Regions from separate parts of the Kitasatospora sp. NBC_01300 genome, predicted to be linked through region 1. Evidence: riboswitches for the same ligand, from Rfam matches in the RefSeq annotation. Region 1 holds a riboswitch; each other region holds the start of a gene.
What was found. Region 1 has a riboswitch for cobalamin ahead of OG556_RS12920 (ribonucleoside-diphosphate reductase subunit alpha). Riboswitches for the same ligand answer to the same signal wherever they lie in the genome.
Positions count from the first base shown of each region.

Region 1 (6,951 bases):
CCGGGTGGGGGCGGGGGAGTTCGGGGGGATGGGGTGGGGGGTCGGGGCGGTACGGACAGAGGTGCCCCGCGCGGCGGTGGGCCGGGCGGGGCACCTCTGGGGTGGCTGAGCGGTTTAGAAGTCGTCGTCGAAGGCGACGGAGCCTTCGACGGCGACCTGGTACGCGGAGACGCGCCGCTCGAAGAAGTTGGTCAGCTCCTGGACGTTCTGGAGCTCCATGAAGCCGAACGGGTTGGTGGACCCGTAGCGGATCGGCAGGCCGAGGCGGGCGAGGCGCTGGTCGGCCACGGCCTCCAGGTACTGGCGCATGGAGTCGGTGTTCATGCCGGCGAGGCCGTCGCCGCACAGGTCCTGGGCGAACTGGAGCTCGGCCTCGACGGCCTCTTCCAGCATCTCGGTGACCTGCTTGGCCATCTCGTCGTCGAAGAGGTCGGGCTCCTCCTCGCGGACCGTGTCGACGACCGACATCGCGAAGTCCATGTGCATGGACTCGTCGCGAAACACCCAGTTGGTGCCGGTGGCCAGGCCGTGCAGCAGGCCGCGCGAGCGGAACCAGTACACGTACGCGAACGCGCCGTAGAAGAAAAGGCCCTCGACGCACGCCGCGAAGCAGATCAGGTTCAGGAGGAACGCGCGGCGGTCCTCCTTGGTCTGCAGCGAGTCGATGTGGTCGACGGCGTTCATGTACTTGAAGCAGAACTGCGCCTTCTGGCGGATGGAGGGGATGTTCTCCACCGCGGCGAAGGCCGCGTTGCGGTCCTCGGGGTCGGGCAGGTAGGTGTCGAGCAGCGTCAGGTAGAACTGGACGTGCACGGCCTCCTCGAACAGCTGGCGCGACAGGTACAGCCGCGCCTCCGGGGAGTTGATGTGCTTGTAGAGGCTCAGCACCACGTTGTTGGAGACGATCGAGTCCCCGGTGGCGAAGAAGGCGACCAGGCGGCCGATGAGGTGGCGCTCGCCCTCGCTGAGCTTGGCCAGGTCGGCGACGTCGGAGTGCAGGTCCACCTCCTCGACGGTCCAGGTGTTCTTGATCGCGTCCCGGTACCGGTCGTAGAACGACGGGTAGCGCATCGGGCGCAGGGTCAGCTCGAAGCCGGGGTCGAGCAGCATCTTCTCGCGGTCGGGGGTGCTCACTGGCAGGCCTCGCAGGACTCGGGGTTCTCCAGGGAGCAGGCCAGCGCGGCCTCCTCCTCCGGGGTGAGGGTCGGGGTGTTCACGGGCACGGGCGCGGGCGCGGCGGCGCGGGCGGTACCGGAGGCGGCCTGGGCGATCCGGGTCGCCGGGCGCGAGCGCAGGTAGTAGGTGGTCTTCAGACCGACCTTCCATGCGTAGGCGTACATCGAGCTGAGCTTGCCGATGGTCGGCGCCGCCATGAACAGGTTCAGCGACTGGCTCTGGTCGAGGTACGGCATGCGGGCCGCGGCCAGGTCGATCAGCGCGCGCTGGGGCAGCTCCCAGGCGGTGCGGTAGAGCGAGCGGACCTCGGCGGGCAGCCAGCCCAGCTCCTGGACGGAGCCGTTGGCCTCGCGCAGGGCGTCGCGGGTCTGCTGGTCCCAGACGCCGAGCTCCTTGAGCTCGCGCACCAGGTACGGGTTGACCTGGAGGAACTCGCCGGACAGCGTCTCGCGCTTGAACAGGTTGGAGACCTGCGGCTCGATGCACTCGTAGACGCCGGCGATGGACGCGATGGTCGCGGTCGGCGCGATGGCCAGCAGCAGCGAGTTGCGCAGGCCGGTCTCGGCGATGCGGGCGCGCAGCGCGGTCCAGCGGTCGGCCCACTGCGGGGCGGCCGTCGGGAAGTGGTCGATGTGCAGCTCGCCGCGGGCGGCGCGGGTCTCGCCGTAGGCCTCGTGGCGGCCCAGCTGCTCGGCCAGGTCGGCGGAGCGCTCGTACGCGGTGAGCATGATGCGCTCGGCGATGAGGGTGGACAGCCGCGCGGCCTCGGTGGAGTCGAAGTCGATCCGCAGCTTGAAGAAGACGTCCTGGAGGCCCATCACGCCGAGGCCGACCGGGCGCCAGCGGGAGTTGGAGGTGCCGGCCTCGGTGGTCGGGTAGAAGTTGATGTCCACCACGCGGTCGAGGAACGTCACGGCGGTGCGGACGGTGGCGTCGAGGCGCTCCCAGTCCATGGCGCCGAGCAGGTCGTCGACGGAGGCCCCCGGGGCGACGTGGGCGCCGAGGTTGACCGAGCCGAGGTTGCAGACGGCGGTCTCGGAGTCGTCCGTGACCTCGAGGATCTCGGTGCACAGGTTCGAGGAGTGCACCGTGCGGCCGGGGAGCGCGGTCTGGTTGGCGGCGCGGTTGGAGGCGTCCTTGAAGGTCATCCAGCCGTTGCCGGTCTGCGCCAGGGTGCGCATCATCCGGGCGTACAGGGTCTGCGCGGGGATGGTGCGCACGGCCTTGCCGGCCAGCTCGGCCTTGCGGTAGGCCTCGTCGAAGTCGGAGCCCCACAGGTCGACGAGCTCGGGCACGTCGGCGGGGGAGAACAGCGACCAGTCCTCGTTGGCGTTGACCCGGCGCATGAACTCGTCCGGGATCCAGTGCGCCAGGTTGAGGTTGTGGGTGCGCCGCGCCTCCTCGCCGGTGTTGTCGCGGAGCTCCAGGAACTCCTCGATGTCGGCGTGCCAGGTCTCCAGGTAGACGCAGGCCGCGCCCTTGCGGCGGCCGCCCTGGTTGACGGCGGCGACCGAGGAGTCGAGGGTGCGCAGGAACGGGACGATGCCGTTGGACTTGCCGTTGGTGCCGCGGATCAGGCTGCCGCGCGAGCGGATGCGCGAGTAGGACAGGCCGATGCCGCCGGCGTGCTTGGACAGCCGGGCGATCTGCGCGTAGCGGTTGTAGATCGAGTCCAGGTTGTCCAGCGGGGAGTCGAGCAGGTAGCAGCTCGACATCTGCGGGTGCCGGGTGCCGGAGTTGAACAGGGTCGGCGAGGAGGTCAGGTACTCCAGCCGGCTCATCAGGCCGTACAGCTCGGCGACCTCGCGCACCGACTGCTCGCTGTCGCCGACCGCCAGGCCGCAGGCGACGCGGAGCAGGAAGTGCTGCGGGGTCTCGATGACCTTGCGGGTGATCGGGTGGCGCAGCAGGTAGCGGGACTGCACGGTGCGCAGGCCGAAGTACTCGAAGCGGTCGTCGCCGTGGGCGTCGATCAGCGCGTCCAGGGCGGCGGCGTGCTTGGCGACGAAGGCGGCGGTGGTGTCGCCGATCAGGCCCTCGGCGTGGCCGACGGCGATCGAGGCGGCGAAGGAGCGCGAGCCCTGGCTGTTCGCCTCGTCGACGATCTCCAGGGCGAGCAGCCGGGCGGCGAGCTTCGAGTACTGGGGGTCCTCGGCGATCATCGACGCGGCGGCGTCCACGGCCAGCCCGCGCAGCTCGGCGAAGTCCGAGCCGGCGTGGCGGCCGCGCAGCGCGGCGGCGGCGACATGGCCGGGGTCCACCTGGGGGAGATCGACGCTGCGGTCGGTGAGCAGCCGAAGGAGCGCGCCACCGGGGTCGGAGACCGTCGGGTCGGTGGGGGCGGGGCCGGTGCCCTGGGCGGGCAGGGTGGCTGAGGCAGCGGTGGTCAAGGCGCTCTCTCCTGGCGGCGATCGGCGGTGGTGCTCGGGGGGTACCGGGCCGTTCGGGGCAGGGGAGCACGGCACGTACGCAGGAAGCGTCGCGCGACAGTGGCGTCCCCGGCCCGCCCGCGAGGCCCGGAAGGTAGTTCTCGTGCTGGCGCGGCCTCTGCGGGAGGGCCCGTGCGCACACCGTCGGCAGGTACTCGGACTCGCGGTGCGGCTGCTGGAGCCGCCCGCTCACCGCTGCGGGGCAGTCCCGGATTCGCACCGGGTTCCCCTGCATCGACAGCAGGATTGAGCATACATCTAGTGGTGTCTCTCTGATGCGACCCCACATGTAGTACGGCGCGGTGTGTCGGAGCGATAACCGGGGGTGCCGGGAGGAGGCGGGTCGGGGCCTTGGGGCGCCTCGGATCCGGGCTCCCGGCGCCCCGATTCCGAGCCCCTGGCGCCCTGATTCCGGGCCCCGTCGTCCTGGTTTCGATACGGAACGGTCACCGGGCGGACCGGTTGCCGGGGGCATGCCCTACGATCTGGGCGCATGAGCGGGCGAAGCGCCGAGGGGCGCGTTTCGCGAAGCGATCATCGAGCGAAGCGAGGGGGCGCGTGAGCGACGGAACTGGCGCACCCGGGCAGGGTCCGCAGGGAACGCCTCCCACCGGGCCGGGGGGCGCGCACGGTCAGCAGCCGCCGGTGGTGCCCGGCCCGGTGTTGCCGCCGAGCGGGGGCTTCGGGCCGCCGCCGGCCTCGTACGGGCCTCCGGTGCCGCCCGCGCCGCCGGTGGCGCCGCCCGGTCCGCCCGGTCCGCCCGGTCCGCCGGGGCAGCCTCCGCTGCCGCAGCCGGGGCAGCAGTGGCAGCCGAACCCCCAGGCGTACCCCCAGCAGCACCCGCAGGCACACTCCCAGCCGCATCCCCAGCAGCACCCGCAGTCGTACCCGCAGCCCCAGGCGCCGCAGCGCTCCGAGCCGAACTGGGAGGCGCTGGCGGACCGCAACGCGGCGGACGGCAAGCGCCGCCGCCGGCTGCGGGCCCTCGGCGTGGCGGTCGGGGTCGTCGTGGTCGGCGGACTGATCGCGGGCGGGGCGGTGCTGCTGACGAAGGGCGGCGACGACAAGCCGGTCGCCGGGCCGGTCACCTCGGCCTCCAGCCGGCCGTCCTCCGCCGCATCGGGTGCCGCCCAGAGCGCCGCGCCCAGTGCCGCCGCGACCCCGGGCGGGAACCCGTCCGGCACCCCGGGCGGCGCGCCGGACGACCCGTCGAAGCCGATCTGGGAGGCCGCCACCGACCCGGCGCCGCAGGACGCGGGGGCACTGTTCTCCGCGCTCCAGGTGACGGTCAACGGCGCCACCTGGAACCGGACCTTCGTCTCGCTGGACTCGCCCTGCTGGGACGGGAACTCGACGACCGGCGGGCTCGGCAAGGTCCTCGGTGACCAGGGCTGCCAGAAGGTGCTCCGGGCGACCTACGTCTCCGGCGACAGCGCGGTCACCGTCGGTGTGGCGGTCTTCGACCACAAGATCCAGGCCGAGACCTCGATGAAGAGCTACACCGGCCACCTCAAGGGCGCCGTCGCGCCGGGCGCGCCGGCCTTCTGCGCCACCCCGGGCTGCACCAACACGCACAACACCCTGGGCCGGTACGCCTACTTCACGGTCGAGGGCTCGGCGAAGGGCGGCGACGCCGCCGACGCCACCGCCACCGCGGCGGCCGCCGGCTTCGGCGAGCACGTGAAGGGCCAGCTGCTCCAGCGCGCCAAGGCCGCAGCCGCGGCCGCGCCGGGTGCGCCGGGGGCCGCCGCGGCCGGCTGATCCGCCGTGACGCCCCGGCCCCGGCGGGTTCGCTCGCCGGTGCCGGGGGAGTGTGGCAGGCTCTCGGGGCAGTCATTCGCACGAGTGTTCCGGTTGTGTCCGCCTGGGCCGGTGCCGGCGAGCAACCGGAGGAGCGGTCCGTGGCCCTGCCCAGAGCCCTGCGCGGCAAGCCCGCCGTCCTGGCCGCGGCCGGGATCGTGGTGGCTGCGGGCGCCGTGGCGCTGTTGCAGCGCGACGGCCGGGCCGACGGCGAACGGCCCGCCCGCGTCCCGGTGACGGTCGGCCTCCCCGGCCGCACCCTGCCGCCGGAGGTCGGCCGGGACCTGCTCGCCCGGGACCCGCAGGCCTCGCCGAACGCCCGGGCCGTCCAGCAGCTGCTCGCCGACCTGGAGGGCCGGGCCCGCACCGGGCAGAGCGGCGGGACGGTGATCGGCCAGCACGTCGAGGCGCACAACGAGCGCAACAACCCCGAGTACGGCGACTACCGCGGCACCAAGCAGGTCGGCTACTACTACAAGAAGGCCGCCGACCTCACCGGCAAGCTGCCCGGCTTCGTCGAGACCGACCTCGGCCCCGGCTACGGCCAGACCGGCTGGGGCGTCGGCGACCCGCGCTCCTACTCGGCCGGCCGGTGGCCCACCTGCCGGCCCGGCTGGCAGTACACCGACGACGCCGTCGACCTGCTCTCCGCCGTCTGGTCCGGTCACCCGCGCGCCGACGACGGCACGTACGGCACGGCCGGCGTCCAGCGCAACTGCGACGGCACCACCACCGAACTGCCCGACAACGGCGGGGGGCCGGCCGGGATCGTCGGCATGTCCTTCCACCAGCCCTACCCCGGTTCGGACGTCAAGTCCTTCGAGCAGGTGCTCTGTTCGAACTCCCCGGCCGCGAAGGACAAGGGCTGGTTCGGCCGGGTCGTCGACAGCGCGCACGACACGCCCGAGTACCGCGCGCTGATGACCGACCTGTCCTACCTGGCCGACCACCTGGAGTACCTGGCCGCCCACGACGTGCCGGTGCTGCTGCGCCCGTACCACGAGATGAACGTGCAGGACTGCTCCCGCAGGTTCTGGTGGTCGGGCCAGAAGCCGGCCGACTACCAGGCGCTGTGGCGGATCACCTACCGCTACCTGGTGGAGACCAGGGGCCTGCACAACCTGCTGTTCGTCTGGACGCCGGTGTCCTGGGACGGAGCCCCCGGCGCGGACCCGTGGGACTACTACCCGGGCTCGCAGTACGTCGACGTGGTCGGGGTGGACGACTACAGCGGCAGCCCCGCGCACCCGATCGGCACCGGCGAGGTGTGGACCAAGCGGTACTACGACGGGCTCGCCGGCTACGACAAGCCGCGGATCCTGGCCGAGTCCTTCGCCGTCCCGGTCAACTCCCGCCAGCCGGACACGCTGCGGCGCACGCCCTGGACGATCTGGACGGTCTGGGGGCAGTCGCTCACCTCGGACAACCTGACGCCGGATCAGCCGCGCAACTCCGGCGCGGACGTCAACGCCACCTACCACAGCCCGCTGGCGCTCACCGGCGGCGCCGGGCCGTTCGGCGCGAACGTCGACTGGGGTGGCCTGCA
Region 1 is NZ_CP108408.1:2,935,315-2,942,265, reverse strand. Features, by position in the region: gene OG556_RS12925 (ribonucleotide-diphosphate reductase subunit beta) at 115-1,110, opposite strand; gene OG556_RS12920 (ribonucleoside-diphosphate reductase subunit alpha) at 1,131-3,542, opposite strand; cobalamin riboswitch at 3,734-3,876, opposite strand; gene OG556_RS12915 (hypothetical protein) at 4,320-5,366, shown strand; gene OG556_RS12910 (glycoside hydrolase family 26 protein) at 5,507-6,951, shown strand, end outside.

Region 2 (6,951 bases), 2.6 Mb from region 1:
CACGCTGTGCTGGATCGTCGTCTCGATCGGCTGCCTCGCGGCCTGGGCGACCGGCCTGCCCGGTGGCGACGCGCTGATGCACGTCGGCGCCTTCGCCCAGATCACGCTCGCCGCGATGGCCCCGCTGCTGGTCATCCGGCGCAAGGTCGGGCAGAAGGTCGGCGACGTCCGCGCCAGGCGGGCGGAGTCCCGCCTCGGCTGAGTCGTTCCCGTACGCGAGAGGGGCCCGGATCCAGTCGGATCCGGGCCCCTCTTCGTGCTCGCTCTTCGCGGCGGGCTCGTTCTTCGGCCGGTCCTGCTAGGCGCCGCCGGTGTGCACGCTGAACGCCGAGCGGCGGGCCGCCCGCGCCACGCCCGGATCCGGGTGCACGCCCGAGACCGCCGTCAGCACCGAGGCCGCCCGCGGGTGCCCCGACTGCCGGGCCCGGGCGAACAGCCGCACCGGATCGCCCGCCGCGGCGCCCTCGACGTGGCCCACCAGCAGCTCCGTCTCGCCGTGGTCCAGCACCGCCGCCGCCGTGTCCACCCACAGCCAGGCCGCGTCCTCCGCCCCCAGCACGTCCGCCGGCGAAACGCCCTCGTCCGAGCGCTCCGCCAGCCACAGCAGCGCGTACGGGCGCAGCACCGGCTCGTCCACCGAGGCCCGCACCGCCTGCTCGGCCGGGCCGCCGGCCACCCGCAGCGCCTCGAAGGCCAGTCCGCGCACCAGCGCGTCGTCCCCCTGCGCCGCGTCCAGCAGCTCCGCCACCGCCCGATCGGCCGGACGGGCCGCCACCCAGGCGCGGAACTCGGCCCGCGCCGGGCCCGGCGAGTAGTCCGCGCAGGCGTTCAGCAGCTCGAAGGCGCTCTGCTCGATGTGCCCGGCCGCGGTCTGCGCGACCGTGCAGATCTCCTCCAGCTTCGCCCGCACCGCCCAGTGGCCCAGCGGCGACAGCTCGGCGGCCTCGTCCCTGCGGACCACGGCCCCGACGGCCGCCAGGCCGTCCAGCATCCAGTCCAGGACCGCGGCCACGTCCGCCGGCGACGGCGGGGTGTCGATCTGCGGCTCCCGGCACGTGCCGCGCACCGCCGAGACCGCCGAGGCGGCGTGCGGCACGGGCGACAGGCCCGAACCGTCCGCGCCACCCACCCGGCGCTCGTCCAGGCCCCGGCGCAGCAGCTCCAGCAGTTCGCCGTCCGACACCGGACCGGCCACCAGGTGCAAGAACGACAGCAGCTGCGGCGCCTGGTCCACCGCCTGGCCGGCCAGCACCGCGAACACGCCCCGCAGGGCGGCCGGCGGCACCGGGGCGAGCAGCGTCCAGGCGTCGAACAGCGCCGACCAGCCGCGGACGACCGCCTCGTCGTCGTGCTCCCAGGCGTGCAGGCGCCAACCCGGGACCGCACCGCCGTCCCTGGCCTCCACCAGGCCGACCAGCAGTGCCTGCCCCCACGCCTTGGCGGCGGCGCCGACCGTCATGGCCAGCGCCCGACCCGCCGCACGGGCGTCATCGGGCAGCAGCTCGCCCCGCTTGTCGACCTCTTCCAGGTCCCCCGCCCAGCGGGCGATCCGGACGGCGTCCACCAGCATCCGGCGGGCCAGCGGCGCCAGCTCGGCCGGCGCGGGGAAGCCCTCCGGTACGGGAACCCTCCCCCGACCGGGCGCCGCAGCGGGCCCTCGTCGGCGGGGTACCCCGGCCCCGCCCGGCTTGCCGGCGGCGGGCCGGTGGGCCGTACCGGGGAGACGGGTCACCGTCGCACCAGTACCGATCGTCGGAGGGAGCGGGGCATCACGGTCGCGCGGATTCCGAGACGTCACGTCGAGCAGTCTTCCCCTTGTACCGGCCTTCTGTCACATCCGGTTGGCTGTACGGACGGGCGGCCGTCGACGGCACCTCCCCAAGATCGGGCAACAATCGGGCAACAGAGGCAAACCGCCTGGCCGGAAACAGGTGGCGGGGTCATGCCATCCCGGCACAACCCTTGCGGCGACGGTCGCGCTACTCGCCCGGACGATCACGCTCCGTGGCTGACGGGTGAGGTTCGGCTTTCGTACAGAGGCCCTGTCGGTGCGACTTCCCGCGCGGGGGGGCTGGGTTCAGAGAAGGGGGGTGAGCCAGCGGCGGAGGAGTTCGGTGTAGTGGGTGGGGGCGGAGTTCCAGAGGGTGGCATGGTCGGCGCCCGGGAAGGGCCGGAGGCTGACCACGCCGGGGCGGGCGGCGGCGAGGCGCTCGGCGGCGCGGAAGGGGGCGATCTGATCGTCGGGGCTGTGCAGGAGGAGGGTGGGGACGCGCAGGTCGGCGCCCTCCGCGATGCGGCTGAAGTCGGCGAGGTCGACGCCGGTGCGGCCCTCGGCGGCGAGGGCGCCGAGCTCGGCGGCGGCGCCGGTGTAGCCGGCCCGGGCGGCGCCGCGGCGGGCGGTGGCGGGCAGGTCGAGGACCGGCGAGTCCAGGACGAGGCCGCTGACGGCATGGGCCCAGGCCGAGCGGGCGGCCGTCTGGAGGGCCATGGTGGCGCCGAGGGACCAGCCGTACAGGATGACCCGGCCGGCGCCGCTGTCGAGGGCGAGCCGGACCGCCGACTCGACGTCGCGCCACTCGGTCTCGCCGAAGTGGCCGAGCCCGTCCGGCGAGGCGGGGGCGCCCTGGTCGCCCCGGTAGGTGACGACGAGGGCCGGCAGGGCGAGGCGGTCGAGGACGGGGAGGACCGGGAGGGTCTGCTGCCGGTCGGCGCCGGGGCCGTGGACGAGGATCACCCAGGTGCCGCGTTTGCCGGCGAGGCGCCAGGCGGGGAGGGCGCCGAGTTCGCCGTCGGCGGCGGTGTCGGTGAAGGGGAGGCCGAGCGCCTCGGTGGGGTCGCCGAGGTGGACGCGGGGGGTGAAGCGGACCTCGGTGCCGGGGGTGAGGGTGCCCCGGTCGGCGCGGACGAGGCGGCGGGTGACGCCGTGCTCGTCGCTGTGCAGGACGTCCTCGACGACGGCGTGGCCGTGGTCGTCCCATTCCACGGCCCAGCGGCCGGGGCGCAGGCTCTCGGGGCGGCGGTTGAAGGTGATCCGGCCCGCGGCCAGGCTCCGCACCAGGACGGGGCCGGACTCCCGGGCGGCGCTCGCCGGGTGGACCAGCCGTTCGGAGGCCCGACGGCCGATCACCAGGACGGCGGCCCCGGCGCCGACGACGGCGGCCGCCACGACGGCCGCGGTTCCCCAACGCATATCGCTCCCCGCTCTGCTGGTCTTGGACCGGACGGTGTCCGGGCGGTGTTCGGACGGTGTTCGGGCACCAGTTCACCGGGGGGCCGCGCGGGCGGCCACCGGGCTGGGCCGTCCGGGGCACGGCGGGGCGCCGGGCGGGGCGGGCGACAGGCGGGCGGTCCTCTGGCGGGGTGGGCGGATCGGAGGTGGCGACGGGGCTCCGAGGTGTGACCAACCCCTCCGTGACCTCGGTTGACTCCCGGTTCGGCCGCGTGATGGGATCCTGGGGCCAAACGGAGGCATGCAGAGGAAGCCGGTGCGAGTCCGGCGCGGTCCCGCCACTGTCACCGGGGAGCACGCTCGGAACATCGCCACGGCGGGCCGTCAGAAGCCGCTGGAAGGCCCGGGGGTGCGTCCGACCCGGAAGCCAGGAGACTCTCGCCCCCGGTACGTCGATCCAGGGCGCGGACCCTGAGTGAGGACACGCACGCGATGCAGGCTGCCCCGCCCCGCCGGACCCCACGCGGCCTTCCGCCGAACCCGCCGTGCGCCCGCTGACCCGCGCCGCCGCGTTCGCGCTCGGCGCCGTCGCGGGCTTCGCCGCGGACGCCCGCTTCGCCGACCCCCGGCGCGGCCACCCGGTGGCCGTCTTCGGCAGTGCGGCGACCCGGCTGGAGCGGCGGGTGTGGCAGGACGACCGGGTGGCCGGCGCCGGGTACACGGCACTGTGCGTGGGCGCGGTCGCGGCCGGCGCGGTGGCCCTGGACCGTACGGTGGGCCGGCGTCCGCTGGGCCGGGCCGCACTGGCGGCCGCCGCGACCTGGACGGTGCTGGGCGGCACCTCGCTGACCCGGGAGGCGCGCACCATCGGCCGGTCGCTGGCCACCGGCGACCTGACGGCCGCGCGGGAGCGGCTGCCGCACCTGTGCGGGCGGGACCCGAGCGCGCTGGACGGGCCTCAGATCGCCCGCGCGGTGGTCGAGTCGGTGGCCGAGAACACGGCGGACGCCGTGGTGAACGCGCTGGTCTGGGGCACCCTGGCGGGCACCCCGGGGCTGCTGGCGTTCCGCGCGGTGAACACGCTGGACGCGATGGTCGGCCACCGCTCGCCGCGGTACGCCCGGTTCGGCTGGGCCTCGGCCCGGCTGGACGACGTGGCGGGCTGGCCGGGCGCCCGACTGACGGCACTGCTCACGGTGGCCGCCGCGCCGCAGCCGAAAACGGCCTGGCGGGTCTGGCGGCGGGACGGTTCGGCGCACCCGAGCCCGAACGCGGGCCAGGCGGAGGCGGCCTTCGCGGGCGCGGTGGGCGTCCGGCTGGGCGGAACCCTCCAGTACGGGGAGCGGGTGGAGCACCGGCCGGTGCTCGGCGCGGAGTTGCGGCCGGTGACGGTGGACGACATCGAGCGGGCCTGCGTGCTCTCCCGGCGGGTGGGCGCGCTGGCCCTGGGTACGACGGTCGCGGGGCACGTCGCGCTGCGCTTGCTGACGACACGGTGGAGGGGAAGGGCATGAGCAACGCACTGCTGGTCGCCGGGACGACCTCGGACGCGGGCAAGAGCGTGGTGACCGCGGGCATCTGCCGCTGGCTGGCCCGGCAGGGGGTGCGGGTCGCGCCGTTCAAGGCACAGAACATGTCGCTGAACTCCTTCGTCACCGCCGACGGCGCCGAGATCGGCCGGGCGCAGGCGATGCAGGCGCAGGCGGCCCGGGTGGAGCCGGAGGCGGCGATGAACCCGGTGCTGCTGAAGCCGGGCGCGGACGGCCGCAGCCAGGTGGTGCTGCTGGGCCGGCCGGTCGCCGAGGTCGGCGCGCTGGACTACCGCGAGCGCAAGCCCGTCCTGCTGGAACGGTCGCTGGAGTGCCTGGCGGACCTGCGCCGCCGCTACGAGGTGGTGGTCTGCGAGGGCGCCGGCTCGCCCGCCGAGATCAACCTGCGGGACCGGGACATCGCCAACATGGGCCTGGCCACGGCCGCCGGGCTGCCGGTGGTGGTGGTCGGGGACATCGACCGCGGCGGCGTCTTCGCGGCGATGTACGGGACGCTGGCGCTGCTGTCGGCGGAGGACCAGCGGCACGTGGCCGGCTGGTTCGTCAACAAGTTCCGCGGCGACGCGCGGCTGCTGGCGCCCGGCCTGGACATGCTGCACGGGCTGACCGGCCGTCCGGTGCTGGGCACCCTGCCGATGCTGCCGGGCCTGTGGCTGGACGCCGAGGACTCGCTGGACCTGTCCACGGTGGTGGACCGGGTCGACGGCCGCGGCCCGCTCGGGGCGGACGTGCTGCGGGTGGCCGTGGTGCGCTTCCCCCGGCTGTCGAACTTCACCGACCTGGACGCGCTGGCCCAGGAGCCCGGCGTGCTGGTGCGCTGGGTGACCCGGCCGGAGGAACTGGCCGACGCCGACCTGGTGGTGCTGCCCGGCACCCGGGCCACCGTGGCCGACCTGGCCTGGCTGCGCGAACGCGGCCTGGAGCCGGCGCTGAAGGCGCGGGCGGCGGCCGGGCTGCCGGTCCTCGGGGTGTGCGGCGGCTACCAGATGCTGGCGCGCGGGATCGAGGACGAGGTGGAGTCCCGGGCCGGCTCGGTCGAGGGCCTGGGCCTGCTGCCGACGCACGTCCGGTTCGGCGCCGAGAAGGTGCTGGCGCGGCCGGTCGGCACGGCGTACGGGCAGCGGGTCGAGGGGTACGAGATCCACCACGGGGTGGTGGCCGTGGAGGGGGGCGAACCGTTCTTCTCCGATGACGACGGGCACGGCCTGGACGGCTGCCGGGTCGGCCCGGTGTGGGGCACGACCTGGCACGGCGCGCTGGAGAACGACGGCTTCCGCCGTGAACTCCTGCGCGAGGTCGCCGCGTTGGCGGGCCGGGCGTTCGTGCCGGCGCCGGACACCTCGTTCGCCGAGGCGCGCGAGGCCCGGCTGGACCGGCTGGGCGACCTGATCGAGGAGCACGCCGACACCGACGCGCTGTGGAAGCTGATCGAGGGCGGGGTGCCGGCGGCAGGATCGCTGCCGTTCCTGGCGCCCGGGGCACCTGGGGAGTATGCATGAGTGACGTCCGCTATCCGTTCACCGCGATCGTCGGCATGCCCGACCTGCGGCTCGGACTGCTGCTCAACGCGGTCTCGCCGGCCGTGGGCGGCGTGCTGGTGCGCGGCGAGAAGGGCACCGCGAAGTCGACCATGGTGCGCGCGCTGGCCGGCCTGCTGCCGACCCTCGCGGCCGTCGACGGCTGCCGGTTCGCCTGCGACCCGGCCGCGCCGGACCCGCAGTGCCCGGACGGGCCGCACGACCGCCCTTCGGCGTCCGAACGCCCCGCCCAGCTGGTCGAGTTGCCGGTCGGCGTGGCCGAGGACCGGATCGTCGGCTCGCTCGACCTGGAACGGGCGCTCGCCGAGGGCGTCAAGGCGTACGAGCCGGGGCTGCTCGCCAAGGCGCACCGCGGCGTGCTCTACATCGACGAGGTGAACCTGCTCCAGGACCACGTCGTGGACCTGCTGCTGGACGCCGCCGCGATGGGCCGCTCGTACGTCGAGCGCGAGGGCGTGTCGGTGCGGCACGCCGCCCGCTTCCTGCTGGTCGGCACGATGAACCCGGAGGAGGGCGAGCTGCGGCCGCAGCTGCTCGACCGGTTCGGCCTGACCGTCGAGATCGCCGCCACCCGGGACCCGGCCGAGCGCGCCGAGGTGGTCCGCCGCCGGCTCGGCTACGACGCCGACCCGGCCGGCTTCGCCGCGCGGTTCGCCGCGGACGAGCAGGCGCTCGCCGAACGCATCACCGCCGC
Region 2 is NZ_CP108408.1:5,576,404-5,583,354, reverse strand. Features, by position in the region: gene OG556_RS24795 (CDP-alcohol phosphatidyltransferase family protein) at 1-202, shown strand, start outside; gene OG556_RS24790 (hypothetical protein) at 299-1,732, opposite strand; gene OG556_RS24785 (alpha/beta hydrolase family protein) at 2,078-3,190, opposite strand; cobalamin riboswitch at 3,475-3,607, shown strand; gene OG556_RS24780 (cobalamin biosynthesis protein) at 3,715-4,683, shown strand; gene OG556_RS24775 (cobyric acid synthase) at 4,680-6,218, shown strand; gene OG556_RS24770 (putative cobaltochelatase) at 6,215-6,951, shown strand, end outside.
Region 2: linked by a shared signal. The riboswitch ahead of OG556_RS24780 (cobalamin biosynthesis protein) and the one ahead of OG556_RS12920 (ribonucleoside-diphosphate reductase subunit alpha) in region 1 are both predicted to bind cobalamin.

Region 3 (6,951 bases), on a different replicon from region 1:
ATCACCAGCGCGCCGATCTCCTGATCCCGGTCGAACTCGGTTGCCGCCTGCACGACTTCGTTCATCAGCAGGGTGTTGAGCGCGTTGAGCGCCTTGGGCCGGTCGAGCGTGATCAGCCCCACCCGGCCCTTGCGCTCGACCAGGATCGTCTCGTAGCCGGTCACTTGCCGTCCTCCCTCAGGGTGGTGATGATCGCCGAGAAGTCCAGGCCGGCGCCGCCGTCGGCCTGCGCGAAGTCCGCGTACAGCTGTGCCGCCCTGCGTCCGAGGTCCGTGGGCAGGCCGGCGGCGTCGGCGGCCCCGGCGGCGAGGCCGAGATCCTTGGCCATCAGGGCGGCGGCGAACCCGGCCGCGTAGTCGCGGTTGGCCGGGCTGGTGGGCACCGGCCCGGGGACGGGGCAGTTGGTGGTGAGCGCCCAACACTGGCCGGAGGCGGTCGAGGCGACGTCGTAGAGGGCCTGGTGGCTGAGCCCGAGGCTCTCCCCGAGCACGAAGGCCTCGCTGACCGCGATCATCGAGATGCCCAGGATCATGTTGTTGCAGATCTTCGCGGCCTGCCCCGCTCCGGGGGATCCGCAGTGCACGACCTTGCGGCCCATCGCCTCCAGCACCGGTCGGGCCGCCTCGAAGTCCGGCTCGGCGGCTCCGACCATGAAGGTGAGGCTGGCGGCCGTGGCACCGATGACCCCGCCGGAGACCGGCGCGTCCACCGCCCGGTGCCCGGCGTCCACGGCCAGGCCGTGCGCCGCCCGGGCGTCCGCGACGTCGATCGTGGAGCAGTCGACGAAGAGCGTTCCCGGGCGGGCGGCGGGGAGCAGGTCGGCGTAGGCGGCCAGCACGTGCCGGCCGGCCGGCAGCATGCTGATGACGACGTCGGCCTCCCGCACCGCCTCGGCCGCGGACCGCGCCGGACGGACGCCGCCCTGCTCCGCCCGCCGCAGCGCCTCGGGTGCCAGGTCGTAGCCGGTCACGGTGTGCCCGGCCTCGGCGAGGTTGGCGGCCATCGGGCCGCCCATGTTGCCGAGTCCGACGAATCCGATGCGGTGGGTCACCAGCGCTCCAGGGGTGTGGTGGGGGCCAGGCCGAGTTCCCGGTCGCCGAGCGGGGCGAAGTAGCGGGCCACCGCGGCGGGCCCGACGGCGCTCAGCGTCGACGGGTTCCACCGCGGGGAGCGGTCCTTGTCGATGACCTGGGCGCGGATCCCCTCGGCCAGGTCCGGCGTGGCGAGCGCCGCGCAGGAGGTCCGGTACTCCTGGTCCAGGACGGCCTCCAGCGGGCCGAGGGAGCGGGCCCGGCGCAGCGCCGCCAGGGTGGCCTTCACGGCGGCCGGCGAGTTGGCGGCGATCCGGTCCGCGGCCTTCTTGGCCTCCGGTTCGCCGCTGTCCCGCAGGCGGTCGAGGATCTCCTCCACGGTGTCGGCCCCGTAGCAGTGGTCGATCCAGGGCCGCCGGCCGTCCAGCACGCCGGCCGGTACGGGCCCGACGTTCCGTTCGAGGGCGTCGTGCACGGGGAGTTCGGCCAGGTCGTCCAGCAGCGCGGGCAGCCGCTCGGCCGGGGCGAAGTGGTCGGCGAGGCCGCAGAGCAGCGCGTCACCGGCGTCGACGGAACCGGCGGTCAGGGCCAGGTGGGTGCCCAACTCGCCGGGCGCGAGGGCGAGCAGGTAGGTGCCGCCGACGTCGGGGACGAAGCCGATGCCGGCCTCGGGCATGGCGACGCGCGTGGTCTCGGTGACGATCCGGACGCTGCCGTGGGCGGAGACCCCGACGCCGCCGCCCATCACGATGCCGCTCATGAGCGCGACGTAGGGCTTGGGGTAGCGGGCGATGCGGGCGTTGAGGCGGTACTCGTCGCGCCAGAACTCCTCCACCGCGCCCGGGTCCGCGCCGGTGGCGGCGCGGTGGATGGCGACGATGTCGCCGCCGGCGCAGAAGGCCCGCTCACCGGCGCCGGTGATGACCACGGTGTGGACCCGCTCGTCCTCCTCCCACGCGTCCAGGGCGTCGGAGATCCTCCGCACCATGGCGTGGGTGAGGGCGTTCAGGGCCGCGGGGCGGTTGAGGACGATCAGGCCGGCCCGGCCCTCGCGGTGGACCAGGACCTCGTCGAGGTCGTTCCCGGCCATCACGCGGCCCCGGTCAGGCCGCGGGCGACGATGACGCGCATGATCTCGTTGGTTCCTTCCAGGATCTGGTGCACCCGCAGGTCGCGGACGATCTTCTCGATGCCGTACTCGGCCAGATAGCCGTAGCCGCCGTGCAGTTGGAGCGCCTGGTTGGCCACCTCGAAGCCGGTGTCGGTGGCGTGCCGCTTGGCCATCGCGCACAGCTGCGGCGCCTTCGGGTCCCCCCGGTCCAGGGCCGAGGCGGCCCGCCAGAGCAGCGACCTGGCCGCCTCCAGCTCGGTGGCCATGTCGGCGAGCCGGAACTGCAGCGCCTGGGCGTGCAGCAGCCGGGCGCCGAACGCCTCGCGGTCCGCCAGGTAGCCGGTGGCCCGCTCCAGGGCCTCCTGCGCTCCGCCGAGGGAGCAGGCGGCGATGCCGAGCCGGCCGCCGTTCAGCCCGTTCATGGCGATCCGGAAGCCCTCGCCCTCGGCTCCGAGGAGGCGGTCGGCCGGGAGCCGGACGCCGTCCAGCCGCACCTGGCGGGTGGGCTGGGCGTTCCAGCCCATCTTCTTCTCGTCGGGCCCGAACGAGACGCCGGGGTCGTCGCGTTCGACGACGAACGCGGACACCCCGCCGGCCCCCGGCCCGCCGGTGCGGGCCATCACCAGGTAGACCTGGGAGACGCCGGCGCCCGAGATGAACTGCTTGACGCCGTCGAGGACCCAGTGGTCCCCGTCCCGGCGGGCACGGGTGGTCAGCGCCGCCGCGTCCGAGCCCGCGCCGGGCTCGGTGAGGCAGTAGCTGGCGGGGGTCGCCATGGCGCTGAGGCCCGGCAGCCACCGGGCGCGCTGGGCGTCGCCGCCGTAGCGGTCGATCATCCAGGCGACCATGTTGTGGATGGACAGGTAGGCGGCGATGGACGGGCAGCCGGTGGCCAGCGCCTCGAACACGAGCACGCCGTCGGCGCGGCTGAGTCCGGAGCCGCCGGACTCCTCGCGGACGTAGACACCGGCCAGGCCGACGTCCGCCGCCTTGCGCAGCACGTCCACCGGGAAGTGCTTGGCCTGGTCCCACGCGACCGCGTTCGGCGCCAGGTGTTCGCGGGCGAAGGCCCGGGTGGTCGCCGCGATGGCGAGCTGGTCCTCTGTGAGGTCGTGCACGGCGTCCTCAGCCCATCGTCGGGATGGTGAAGCTCGCGCCCTCCTTGACCCCGGAGGGCCAGCGCGAGGTGACGGTGCGGGTGCGGGTGTAGAAGCGGATCGAGTCCGGCCCGTGCTGGTTGAGGTCGCCGAAGCCGGAGCGCTTCCAGCCGCCGAAGGTGTGGTACGCGACCGGCACGGGGATCGGCACGTTGACGCCGACCATGCCGGTGTTCACCCGGCGGGCGAAGTCCCGGGCCGTGTCGCCGTCCCGGGTGTAGATGGCCACGCCGTTGCCGAACTCGTGCTCGCTGGGCAGGCGCAGCGCCTCCTCGTAGTCGGCGGCGCGGAGCACGGTCAGGACGGGGCCGAAGATCTCCTCCCGGTAGATCCGCATGTCGGGAGTCACCCGGTCGAACAGCGAGGCGCCGAGGAAGTAGCCGCCCTCGTGGCCCTCCAGCCGGAAGTCCCGCCCGTCGACCACGAGTTCGGCGCCCTCCTCGACCCCGAGGTCCAGGTAGCCGCGGACCCGCTCCAGCGCGTCGGCGCCGACCAGCGGGCCGAAGTCCGCCGCCGGGTCGTCCGAGCGCCCGACCTTCAACGCGGCGATCCGCTCGACCAGTTTGGCCACCAGGGCGTCGGCGGTCTCCTCCCCCACCGGGACGGCCACCGAGATCGCCATGCAGCGCTCGCCGGCCGAGCCGTAGCCGGCGCCGATCAGGGCGTCCGCGGCCTGGTCGAGGTCGGCGTCCGGCATCACGACCAGGTGGTTCTTGGCGCCGCCGAAGCACTGCGCCCGCTTCCCGTGCGCGGCGGCGGTGGCGTAGACGTACTGGGCGATCGGCGTGGAGCCGACGAACCCGACCGCCTGCACCCGCGGGTCCTCCAGCAGGGTGTCCACGGCCTCCTTGCCGCCGTTGACGACGTTCAGCACGCCCGGCGGCAGCCCGGCCTCCAGGAACAGTTCGGCCAGGCGCAGCGGCACCGAGGGGTCGCGCTCCGAGGGCTTGAGGACGAAGGCGTTGCCGCAGGCCAGGGCGGGTGCGGCCTTCCAGAGCGGGATCATCGCCGGGAAGTTGAACGGCGTGATGCCGGCGACCACGCCGAGCGGCTGGCGCATCGAGTACACGTCGATGCCGGTGCCCGCGTTGTCGCTGAACTCGCCCTTCAGCAGGTGCGGGATGCCGGCGGCGAACTCCACGACCTCCAGGCCGCGTTGGATGTCGCCGTGGGCATCGGCCACGGTCTTGCCGTGCTCGGCGGACAGCAGCCGGGCCAGCTCGTCCTTCTCCTGCTCGACGAGTCGGAGGAAGCGCAGCAGGACGCGGGCCCGCCGCTGCGGGTTCCACGCGGCCCACGCGGGCTGGGCCTGCGCGGCGTCGGCGATCACCGCCTCGACCTCGGCCCGGCTCGCCAGCGGCACCCGGGCCTGCACCCGGCCGGTGTTGGGGTCGTACACGTCGCCGAAGCGACCGGAGGTGCCGGCGGTGGGCTTGCCGGCGACGAAGTGGGTCAGTTCTCGGACCATCGGGTTCCTTCTCTCGACAGGGTGGGGAGAGGAGGAGGATCGGAGGCCGCCGCCCGTCGGCGGGCACACGGTGGTGCGCCCCTCGGCACGGGCGTACGGCGGCAGCACGGAACATCAGGGCGTGGACGCCCCGGCGGCCGTGGGCACGGGACGACCAGGAGCAGCAGTGGAGCGGGAGCAGCCCGGAGTCATGCGTGTCGTCTCCATCCTCGTGGAAAACACGGAACACCCGCGGCCGGTATCCTGACTCCCGGATCACCGCACGCCCCCAGGCCTTCCCGGCTGGCTGCCAGTGGCCTTCGTCTGCGAGGACGAACTCCCCGGTCACAGTGGCGGGACCGTGCCGGACTCACACCGGCTTCCCTGACACCGCGGACCTGCCCTCGACCATATAGTTGGACGTCCTAGTAAGTCCAGAGGCCCGCACGCGCGTTGCGCCATCGGGTTCCCGCCTCACCGAGCACCACGCGACCGGGCGGTGCCCGCGATCAGGCACCCGGCAGCGCGGCGCCACGAGCCCGTAAAGTTAGCTGAGGCACACCTAAGCAACACAGGTCGAGCCCATCTTCGCCATACCGGCGCGGGCGGGCCTCGGCCGCCGACCGCCGTCGGCACCGGGGGTGTGCCTGCCGGGAGTGTCGGGACAGGGAGAACGATGTGAGGGACGGTCGGGACGCCAGGCGTCCGCACGGGGAGCTGGTCGCGGACGTGCTGGCGGTGCTGTGGGCGGCCGGCGAGCCGCTGACCGCCCAGCAGGTCAAGGAGGCGCTGGACCACGGGCTGGCCCGCACCACCGTGGCGACGATCCTCACCCGCCTGCACGAGAAGGGCACCCTGGTCCGCAGCCGCCCCGCGCGGTCCTTCGCCTACGCCCCGGTGGAGGACGCCGCCGGACTGGCGGCCGGGCGCATGCGCCGGGAGTTGGAGAAGGAACCCCAGCGGGACCTCGTGCTGAAGCGGTTCGTCTCCTCCCTGTCCGAGGACGACGAGGACGTCCTGCGCAGCCTGCTCCTCGAAGCCCAGACCGAGGCCGGGGCCGCGACCGCGACCGCAGCGGACTCCGGCAGGCCCGAGCGCGAGGACGACGCATGGGCCTGATCCTGGCGGTCGTCGCCCTGGCCCTGCTGCTCCCCTGGGCCGCGGCGCCCGCCGCACGCCGCCTGGCCCTGCTGCTCCCTCCGCGCGAGGCCTCGCTCGCGCTCACGGGCGCGGCCGTCCTGCTGGCGGGCGGCACCGTCGCGGCACTCGTCGGACTGTTCCACGTCCCGTTCCTGGCGGGCCTGGAGCACCTGCCGCTGTCCGGCGTCGTCGCCCGGTGGCCGGCCGTGGTGCCGGTGTCCTGCGCCGCCGGGGCCGCGCTGGCCGTCCAGGCCGTACGGCTGACGCTGCGCTGGCGCGGGCACCGCGTGCTCCTCGCCCGCGCCTGGGGCCTGACGGCCGATGCGACGAGCGACGGCGACCTGCTCGTGGTCGCGGGCGAGGAGGCCGAGGCCTTCGCCCTGCCCGGCCACCGGGGGCGCCCCGGCCGCGTCGTCGTCTCGACCGGCATGCTGCGCGCGCTGGGGCCGGAGGAGCGCGCGGTGCTCCTCGCCCACGAGCGCGCCCACCTGCGCGGGCGCCACCACCTGCTGTCCGCCGCCGCCGACCTCTCCGCCGCCGTGCACCCGGCGCTGGCCCGGCTGCGGGCCGACCTCGACTACCACCTGGAACGCTGGGCCGACGAGCAGGCCGCCGCCGCGGTCGCCGACCGGCGCACCGCCGCGACCGCCATCGCCCGGGCGGCCCTGGCCGGATCACCGCCCGCCCGCCGGGGCGCCGGGCCCCTGCTGTCCGTGAACACCGGCCCCGTGCCCCAGCGCGTCCGGGCCCTCCTGGGCCCCGAACTCGCCCGCCCGACCGGCCGCAGGGCGCACGCCGCCGTCGCCCTGGTCGCCGCCGTCACGGTCGCGGCCCTGCTCGGCGCGGCCTTGGCGTACGGGCTGCACGAGTACGTCGAGTACGCGGCCCGGGCCCTGAGGGATCACGGCACGGTTTGACGACATCGATGTAGACCAACCGTGCGGGTCCGGGTATGGTGAGGCTCGGCTGACCCGTGCGGGCCTTGGCGCTGCCGCCCTCCGGCGATCAGCGGCCGCGTCCACTCCGGCCCGCGGGCTCGGCGTCCCCGCGCGGGTGCCGCCAGCA
Region 3 is NZ_CP108409.1:718,774-725,724, forward strand. Features, by position in the region: gene OG556_RS36800 (enoyl-CoA hydratase) at 1-164, opposite strand, end outside; gene mmsB (3-hydroxyisobutyrate dehydrogenase) at 161-1,051, opposite strand; gene OG556_RS36810 (enoyl-CoA hydratase/isomerase family protein) at 1,048-2,121, opposite strand; gene OG556_RS36815 (acyl-CoA dehydrogenase family protein) at 2,121-3,260, opposite strand; gene OG556_RS36820 (CoA-acylating methylmalonate-semialdehyde dehydrogenase) at 3,268-4,767, opposite strand; cobalamin riboswitch at 4,983-5,174, opposite strand; gene OG556_RS36825 (BlaI/MecI/CopY family transcriptional regulator) at 5,425-5,865, shown strand; gene OG556_RS36830 (M48 family metalloprotease) at 5,856-6,803, shown strand.
Region 3: linked by a shared signal. The riboswitch ahead of OG556_RS36820 (CoA-acylating methylmalonate-semialdehyde dehydrogenase) and the one ahead of OG556_RS12920 (ribonucleoside-diphosphate reductase subunit alpha) in region 1 are both predicted to bind cobalamin.

Region 4 (6,951 bases), on a different replicon from region 1:
GCGCGACGACCACGGTGGCCGCGCCCAGCACCCCCACGAGGGCGGTCGCGATGACGGCGGGGACCATCGACCCGGCGTCGTGCGGGGCGTCGGCCACCGGGTTGGCGTCCACCACGCCGCCGGGCACGGCGGGGGTGGGCGTCGGCGCGTCCGCTGCCTCGACCGTCTGCGGGGTCGGCTGATCGCTCGGGGTGTCGGTCGGCGGCGCGGTGGACGGCTCGACCGGCACCGGTGTGGCGGGCTCGGGCGTCGACGCGGGCGCTCCGGGCGGGGTGATGCCGTCCTCGGGGGTGGCGGCGGCGCCGGGCCCCGGGGTGGTGGCGGGCATGGGCGGACGGGCTCCGCCCGCCGGGGGCTTGGCGGGGGCCGGGGCCCGGCCCGATCCGGTGCCACCGGCCGTGCCGGTGCCGCCGGTGCCGCCGCTGTTGCTGCCGGTTCCGCCTGTGTTTCCGGTGCCGCCGGTGCTGCCGGTGCTGCCGCTCGAACCGGTACCGGTGCCGCTGCCGCCGGCCGTGCCCGTGCCGCCCGTCGACCCTCCGCCGGAGCCGCCGGAATTGCCGGAGCCGCCGCCGGAGCCTCCCGTGGTGCCCTGGCCGGGGTCGGCGGGCTGCCCGCCGGGGCTGTCGTTGTGCGCGCGAACGCTGTCCGGCGAGAAGCCCGGCCGCCCCTCGGTGCCCTCGACGTTGGTGCCGCCGAAGATCCAGAGGTCGACGCTGCCGGGCTTCGGCTGGTAGCTCATCGCGCCGAGCTGGCTGTAGGACCACTCGTTCTGCCCCGGATCGGCGTGCCAGTACGACCAGTAGGCCGTGGCCGGGGGCGTCAGGACGCACTTCTCCTGGTCCGGCGCCGGGAATTGCTTGCCGCCCTGGAAGCCGCTGTAGCCGATCCGGCAGATGAACGCCGGACCGTCGTGGCCGGTCCCGGTGGTCTTCCAGCCGCCCTGGTTGAGCAGGGTGAAGCCGGTGGTCGGGGTGGTCCCGCAGGAACGCAGCAGCGGGCCGCCCCACTTGCTGAAGTCCACGGCGAGCACCACGCCGGAGGTGGTGGTGCACTGGTCGATCGGCAGCGGCGCCGCGGACGCCGGGGCGGTGCCCACGGCGACGCCGCCGAACGCGAGGGCGAAGGTCAGGGCCGCCGCCCCGGACAGCCGGCCGAGCCGGCCGCCGAGCCGACCACCGAGTCCCCGGCTCACCGGTGACGCCCCGGGGCGGCCGCGGTGCGGCGCCGGGCGACGAGGACGGCCGCTGCGCCGAGCGCCGTCAGCGCACCCGCGCCCGCCGTCAGCGCCAGGGCCTGGGTACCGGTGCCGGCCAGGCTGCCGGAACCGGTCTGCGCCGCCACACCACCGGCGGGGGCGACGGCGCCACCGCCATCGCCTCCGGCCGGAGCGTCGATGCCGCCGGCCGACCAGGTGGCCGAACCGTCGCCGGTCGAGGGAGCGGCGGTGTCCGAGGGCCCAGCCGTCGCGGGCGAGCCCGTCGGACTCGGCGTGCCCGTGGGCGCGTTGGTCGGCGTGTTCGTGGGCGCGTTGGTCGGCGTGTTCGTGGGCGTGCCTGCGGGCGTGCCGGTCGGGGTGCTGGTCGGCGTACCTGTGGGCGTGCCCGTGGGAGTACCGGTGGGCGTGCTCGTCGGCGTGCCCGTCGGGGTCGCCGTCCCGGTGCCCGTCGGGGTCGGCGTCGGCGTCGACGTTCCCCCGAGGTCCCGGAACAGCGTGCCGAAGGAGATCCCGGTGGCACCGCCGAGCACCTGCGTGGACGCGCGGACGTCCGAGCCCGGCTGCCCGGCGGAGGCCACGTTGAACCCGCCGTCGCCGTTCTGCTGGCCCGCCAGGAAGTCGCGCGCCTTGGCGATCTGGGCGCCGTACGTGGACTGGCGCAGCGTCATGCCCTGGACGGCGAGCGCGGCCGAGTTGGTCGAGTCGCCGGCCGCGCCCGGGAAGCCGCCGTCGGGCAGCTGCCGCGCGGCGAGCCAGCCGAGGCCCTTGTCCACCGCCCCCGCGGCCTCGTCGCCCGGTACGAGGGCGAGGGCCATGACGGCCATCGCCGTGCTGTCCACGTCGGAGTCGCCGGTGGCGGGGATCAGGCTCGGCCAGGAGCCGTCCTGGTGCTGGAGGCCCTTCAGGTAGGCGATCGCGGGAGCGGCGTTCGTCGAGTCCCCGGCCCGGAGCTGGGCCATGATGCCGAGCGCCTGGGAGAACACCGAGGTGGCGTAGGTGTAGTTGCCGGGCGCCGCGCAGCCGGTGCTCTGGTCGGCCTTGGTGCACACGAGGGCGGCCAGGGCGGCGATCAGGTCGTGGCCGCCGAAGGCGCGCGGGTTGCGGCCGACCGCCTCGGCGAGCAGCGCCTCCTTCCCGATCGAGCCGCCGCCCGCGTACTCGGTGCCGATGCCGGTCCAGTCGTTGACGGTGCGCTCGCCGGCGTCCTTGCCCGGCTGGTCCAGGAAGTCGACGATCCTGCGCAGCGCGGCGTCGTCGGTGCCGGTGGCCGCGAGGGCGTAGGCGCCGTCGATGGTGAGGCCGAAGTCGGCGAAGGCCGGGAAGCCCTCGTAGTAGCGGCCGTTGATCAGGCGGGACGGGTCGGTGAGGTAGGCGCTGCCCTTGGCGGCGTCGGGGGCCCTCCCGGCGGGCAGGGTCGGCGGCGTGCCGGCGGGCGTGGTGGGCGTCGTCGGGGTGGTGGCGGGCGTGGTGGCGGGCGTCGTCGGCGGCGTGCCGGCGTCCGGGTTGTGCCGGACGCTGGTGAGGTCGGTGCCGGTCAGGGCCAGGATCGCCTGCTCGGTGGCGGCCGGGTCCGGGTCGGTGGTCGACGCGTCGGGACCGAAGCCGCCGTCCGGGCCCTGCCGGGCGGCGAGCCAGGCCGTGGCGGCGGTTCGGCGGGTGTCCTGCCCGGTGGCCCTGAACGCCTGGGCCGCGCTCGCGGTGCTGATGGTGTCGCCGGGGGCGCCGAGGTACGGGAGGAGGGATCCGTCGGCCTGCTGTCCGGCCGCGAGCTGGTCCGAAGCCTTCTTCGCGGCCGTCTCGTACCCGGGGGCCGTACGCAGGGCGAGGACCGCGAGGCCGGTGGTGAGCGGGTCGGACTCGCAGTGCTCGCCGGCGACGATCATCGATCCGGCCACCCCGCCGTCGGCGCACTGGAGCGCCGTGAAGCGGGCGAGCGTCGGGGCGGGTGGCGTGACGCCGGCGCGCTGGAGGGCGATGACGCCGAGGGACTGGACCCACGGCGAGGCCGCGCCGAGGAAGTCCCCGGCCGCGGTGCACTTGCCGTTCTCCCCCGCCGCCGCGCAGACGTGGCCGGTGAGCGCGACGATCAGGTCCCGGCCGCCGAAGGCCCGGGGATCGCCACCGGTGCTCTCGGCGACGAGGGCCAGCAGTGCGGCGGCCCTCGCATCGGGTCGGCCGGCCGGACCGTCGGGATACAGGAAGGCGTCGGTGTGGGCGGCGAGGAAGGCGACCGTCCTGCGCAGCGCCGGGTCCTGCGTGCCGGCGGCGGCGAGGGCGATGGCGGTGAGGGCGGTCCGGGGGTAGTCCGGCCCCTCGACGGCCCAGTTCTCCATGTGGTCGCCGCCGACGAGCTGACGGGCCAGCCAGGCCGCGGCGGCCGCCGGGTCACCGGTGGCGGACGGCCCGGTCGGGGTCGGGGTCGGGGTCGACGTCGGGCTCGGGGTCGCCGAGGGCGACAGCGAGGCGGACGGCGAAGCCGACGAGCCGCCGCTCTTCGCCCTCACGGAGTCCGGAGTGAAGCCCGGTGCCCCGCTGGTGCCGCCGATGTCCGTGCCGCCGTACACCCAGGCCTCGACCTCGCCGGGTCTGGGCTTCTGCGTCCCGGCGCCGAACCGGCTGTAGGACCAGGCCTGTTGGCCGGGTTCGGCGATCCAGTACGACCAGTACGCGGTGGCCTGCGGGGTGTTGACGCAGGGTTCCTCGGCCGGCGTCGGGTACTGGGTACCGCTGTTGAAGGTCCCGGTTCCGAGGCGGCAGATGAAGGCGGGTCCGTCGTGCTCGGTTCCGGTGGTGGTGAAGCCGGCGGCGTGCAGCAGGTTCATCCCGGTCGTGGGGTGGGCGTCGCAGCCCCGGACGACGCCGCCGCCCCAGTGGGTGAAGTCGACGGCGACGATCGCGCCCGACGTCGCCGTGCACTGCTCGATCGGGTCGGCGGCCGCGGTGCCGGGGCGCCCGAACAGGACGCTTCCGCAGGCGGCGACCGCGACAGCACCGGCGACCACCAAGGAGGCGAGGTCCCGGTTCCTGTGACGTGTGCGACTGCTGCTGACCCTCACGACGACTCCCTGGTCGGTCGACGCAGGACGCAACGGCGCAGCCGACGGCCCCCTGGGCAGGGGCCGTCCGGACCGCGTCGTAGTCCGCGACGACGCAAGTGCTCTGTGAACAGGCCCCCGATCCAGGCATTCCGGCTCACCCACCACAGGTGGGTCCACGGTTGCGGGTCAGCGCCGGAGTTGGACCGGCTTCCCCTGAATGCCGAGGGCAAAAAATCGGTTCATCAGACCACGCCGTTCGAACGGGAGTCAACGGGGCGTCATATCGATTACGTCACCTCGTGGGCCGGTGCGCCGTGCGGTAGCGTCCGCGGTGGCCGAGCGGGGGAACCCGGTGCGAATCCGGGGCTGACGCGCAGCGGTGTGGGGTGGCGATCGCGCCGCCCTGAGCCCGAATGCCCACCCGGCCACGCACCATGGCGAAAGCCGGCCCACGCGATCCGGGCGGCGACCGCTCCGGCAGTCGCGCGCCCTCCAACGGACGCCGGAGCTCCGGGGCAGGGTCGGCGCCCGCCACCCCAAGGAGCCTGTCCCGTGTCCCTCCTCGCCCCCTCGCGGACCACCCCCTCGCGGACCACCCCTGCCCGCGCCGCCTCCGCCGCCACCGTCGCCCTGACGGCCGGCGCGCTCCTGCTCTCCGCCGTCCCCGCCCACGCGACGGCCAGCCCGACCCAGATAGCCACCTCGAAGAGCACCGGCGTCACCTACCTGAAGTCGCTCCAGGCCGCCGACGGCAGCTACGTCACCGGTGGCGGGCTCTCCAACGAGTGGGCGTTCAGCGCACTCGCGGCCGCCGGCACGGCCGCCACGGACGTCACCCCCGGCGGCGACCCCACCAAGAACGCCCGCCTGGTGTACCGCGGCCAACTCGCCGCCCCGGGCTGGCCGAGCGCCTCGCCGGTCGTCACGGACTACGAGCGCGGCATCCTCAACGCCTACGCCGCCGGCATCGACCCCGCCCGGGTCGGCCCGGGCCGCAACCTCGTCGCCGACCTCGCCGCCTACTGGCAGACCGCCGAACCCGGCTACTACGGCCCCTCCGCCAACTTCAACGGCACCGTCTTCGGCCTCCTCGCCCTCGCGGGTGCGAGGACCCAGGCCGGCGGTCCTCGCGTCCCGCAGCCGCTGCTCGACGCCTCCGTCACGGCGGTGCGCGCCAACCAGCACAACGACGGCGGCTGGAACTTCAGCAAGGCCGCGGGCGACCCGAACGCCCTCGCCCAGGGCAGCGACATCGACATGACCGGCGCCGCCATGGCCTCGCTCTGCACCGGGGGCGTCCCCGCCACCGACCCGGCGATCGTCGCCGCCAAGAACTTCCTCAAGGGCAAGCTCACGGCCTCCGGCGCCTTCAGCGCCATGTTCGGCGTCAACACCGACTCCAACGGCTGGGCCGTCTCCGGCCTCAACGCCTGCGGCGTCAACCCCCAGGGCGCCGACTTCACCAGCGGCACCGGCAAGAGCCCCGTCGACTTCCTGATCGCCCAGCAGTTCAAGCCCGGCGGCGGCTTCAAGTACCTGCCCACCGACACCACCCCCTCCCCCTACGCCTCCGTCGACGGCCTGCGCGCCGTCGCCGGCGCCGGCTTCACCGCCACCCCGCCGACCCCGACCACCGCCGGCGAGCCCGCCTGGGCCGCCACCAGCGCCTTCGTCCCCGGCACCGCCGCCAAGCTCGCGCTGGTCATCGACGACGGCACCGGCGCGCCCAAGGTCTGCGCCGTCACCCTCACCCCGACCGCCACCACCGCGACCCTCGGCGACGTCCTCGACGCCGCCGGATCCGCGACCCCCGCCGGCTGCGTCACCGCCGTCACCCCGTCCTCCGGCACCGGCACCGTCACCGCGATCAACGGCACCACCAACAGCGGCTCCGCCACCTGGCAGGTCAGCCTGGACGGCACCACCGCCACCACCGCCACCCGGGCCACCACCGTCCACCTCGGCGACACCGTCTCGCTCCGCTACGGCAACTGATCCGGGGTCCTGCTCGAACACCCCGTCCCGAGCGGCGTCCGCACCGTCCGAAGCCTGAAGCGCCGGTGCCCCGGCCCCCCTTCCGGAGGGGCCGGGGCACCGGGGGGGTCGCCGGAGGTCAGGGCGCGGTGACGCCCGGCTGGGCGCCGGCGCCGAAGGACCAACCCTCGACGTCGCCGGGTGCCGGGTTGTAGCTGCCCGCGCCGAGGTTGCTGTACGACCAGGGGCCGCCGTGCTGGGCGTGCCAGTACGACCAGTAGGCGCTGCCGGTGGGGTTGGTGCAGGTCGTCGGCAGGGCGTTGATGGTGCAGACGAAGCCCGGGTAGCGCGGGTGGAAGGTGTACGCGAACCCGGCGCCGGTCAGCGCGGCCAGGCCGCTGGCCGGGTCGCCGGGTGCGCAGCCGGTCTGGATGCCGCCGCCGACGGCGGTGAAGTCGACCACGACGGTGACGCCGGTGGTGCCGTCGCAGGCGGCGGCCTGCGCCTTCGGGGCCTGGACGGCGGAGACGCCGAGCAGGCCGGCGGTGAGGGCAGCGGCGGCGGCGATCGAGCCGAGGGTGCGGCGGGCCGGGCGCGCGGGCGCCGGGGTGTCGGTCATCGGAGCTCTCCTCGCGGGGTCAGCGGGTGGTCAGCGGGTGGTCGCCGGGCAGGCCGGCACGGGCGCGTCCGGGCGGGCACCGGCGGCGGAGAGGGTGGCCAACG
Region 4 is NZ_CP108409.1:706,761-713,711, forward strand. Features, by position in the region: gene OG556_RS36755 (hypothetical protein) at 1-1,192, opposite strand, end outside; gene OG556_RS36760 (prenyltransferase/squalene oxidase repeat-containing protein) at 1,189-4,272, opposite strand; cobalamin riboswitch at 4,376-4,506, opposite strand; cobalamin riboswitch at 4,597-4,673, shown strand; gene OG556_RS36765 (hypothetical protein) at 4,885-6,249, shown strand; gene OG556_RS36770 (flagellar hook-length control protein FliK) at 6,368-6,847, opposite strand; gene OG556_RS36775 (peptidase) at 6,878-6,951, opposite strand, start outside.
Region 4: linked by a shared signal. The riboswitch ahead of OG556_RS36760 (prenyltransferase/squalene oxidase repeat-containing protein) and the one ahead of OG556_RS12920 (ribonucleoside-diphosphate reductase subunit alpha) in region 1 are both predicted to bind cobalamin.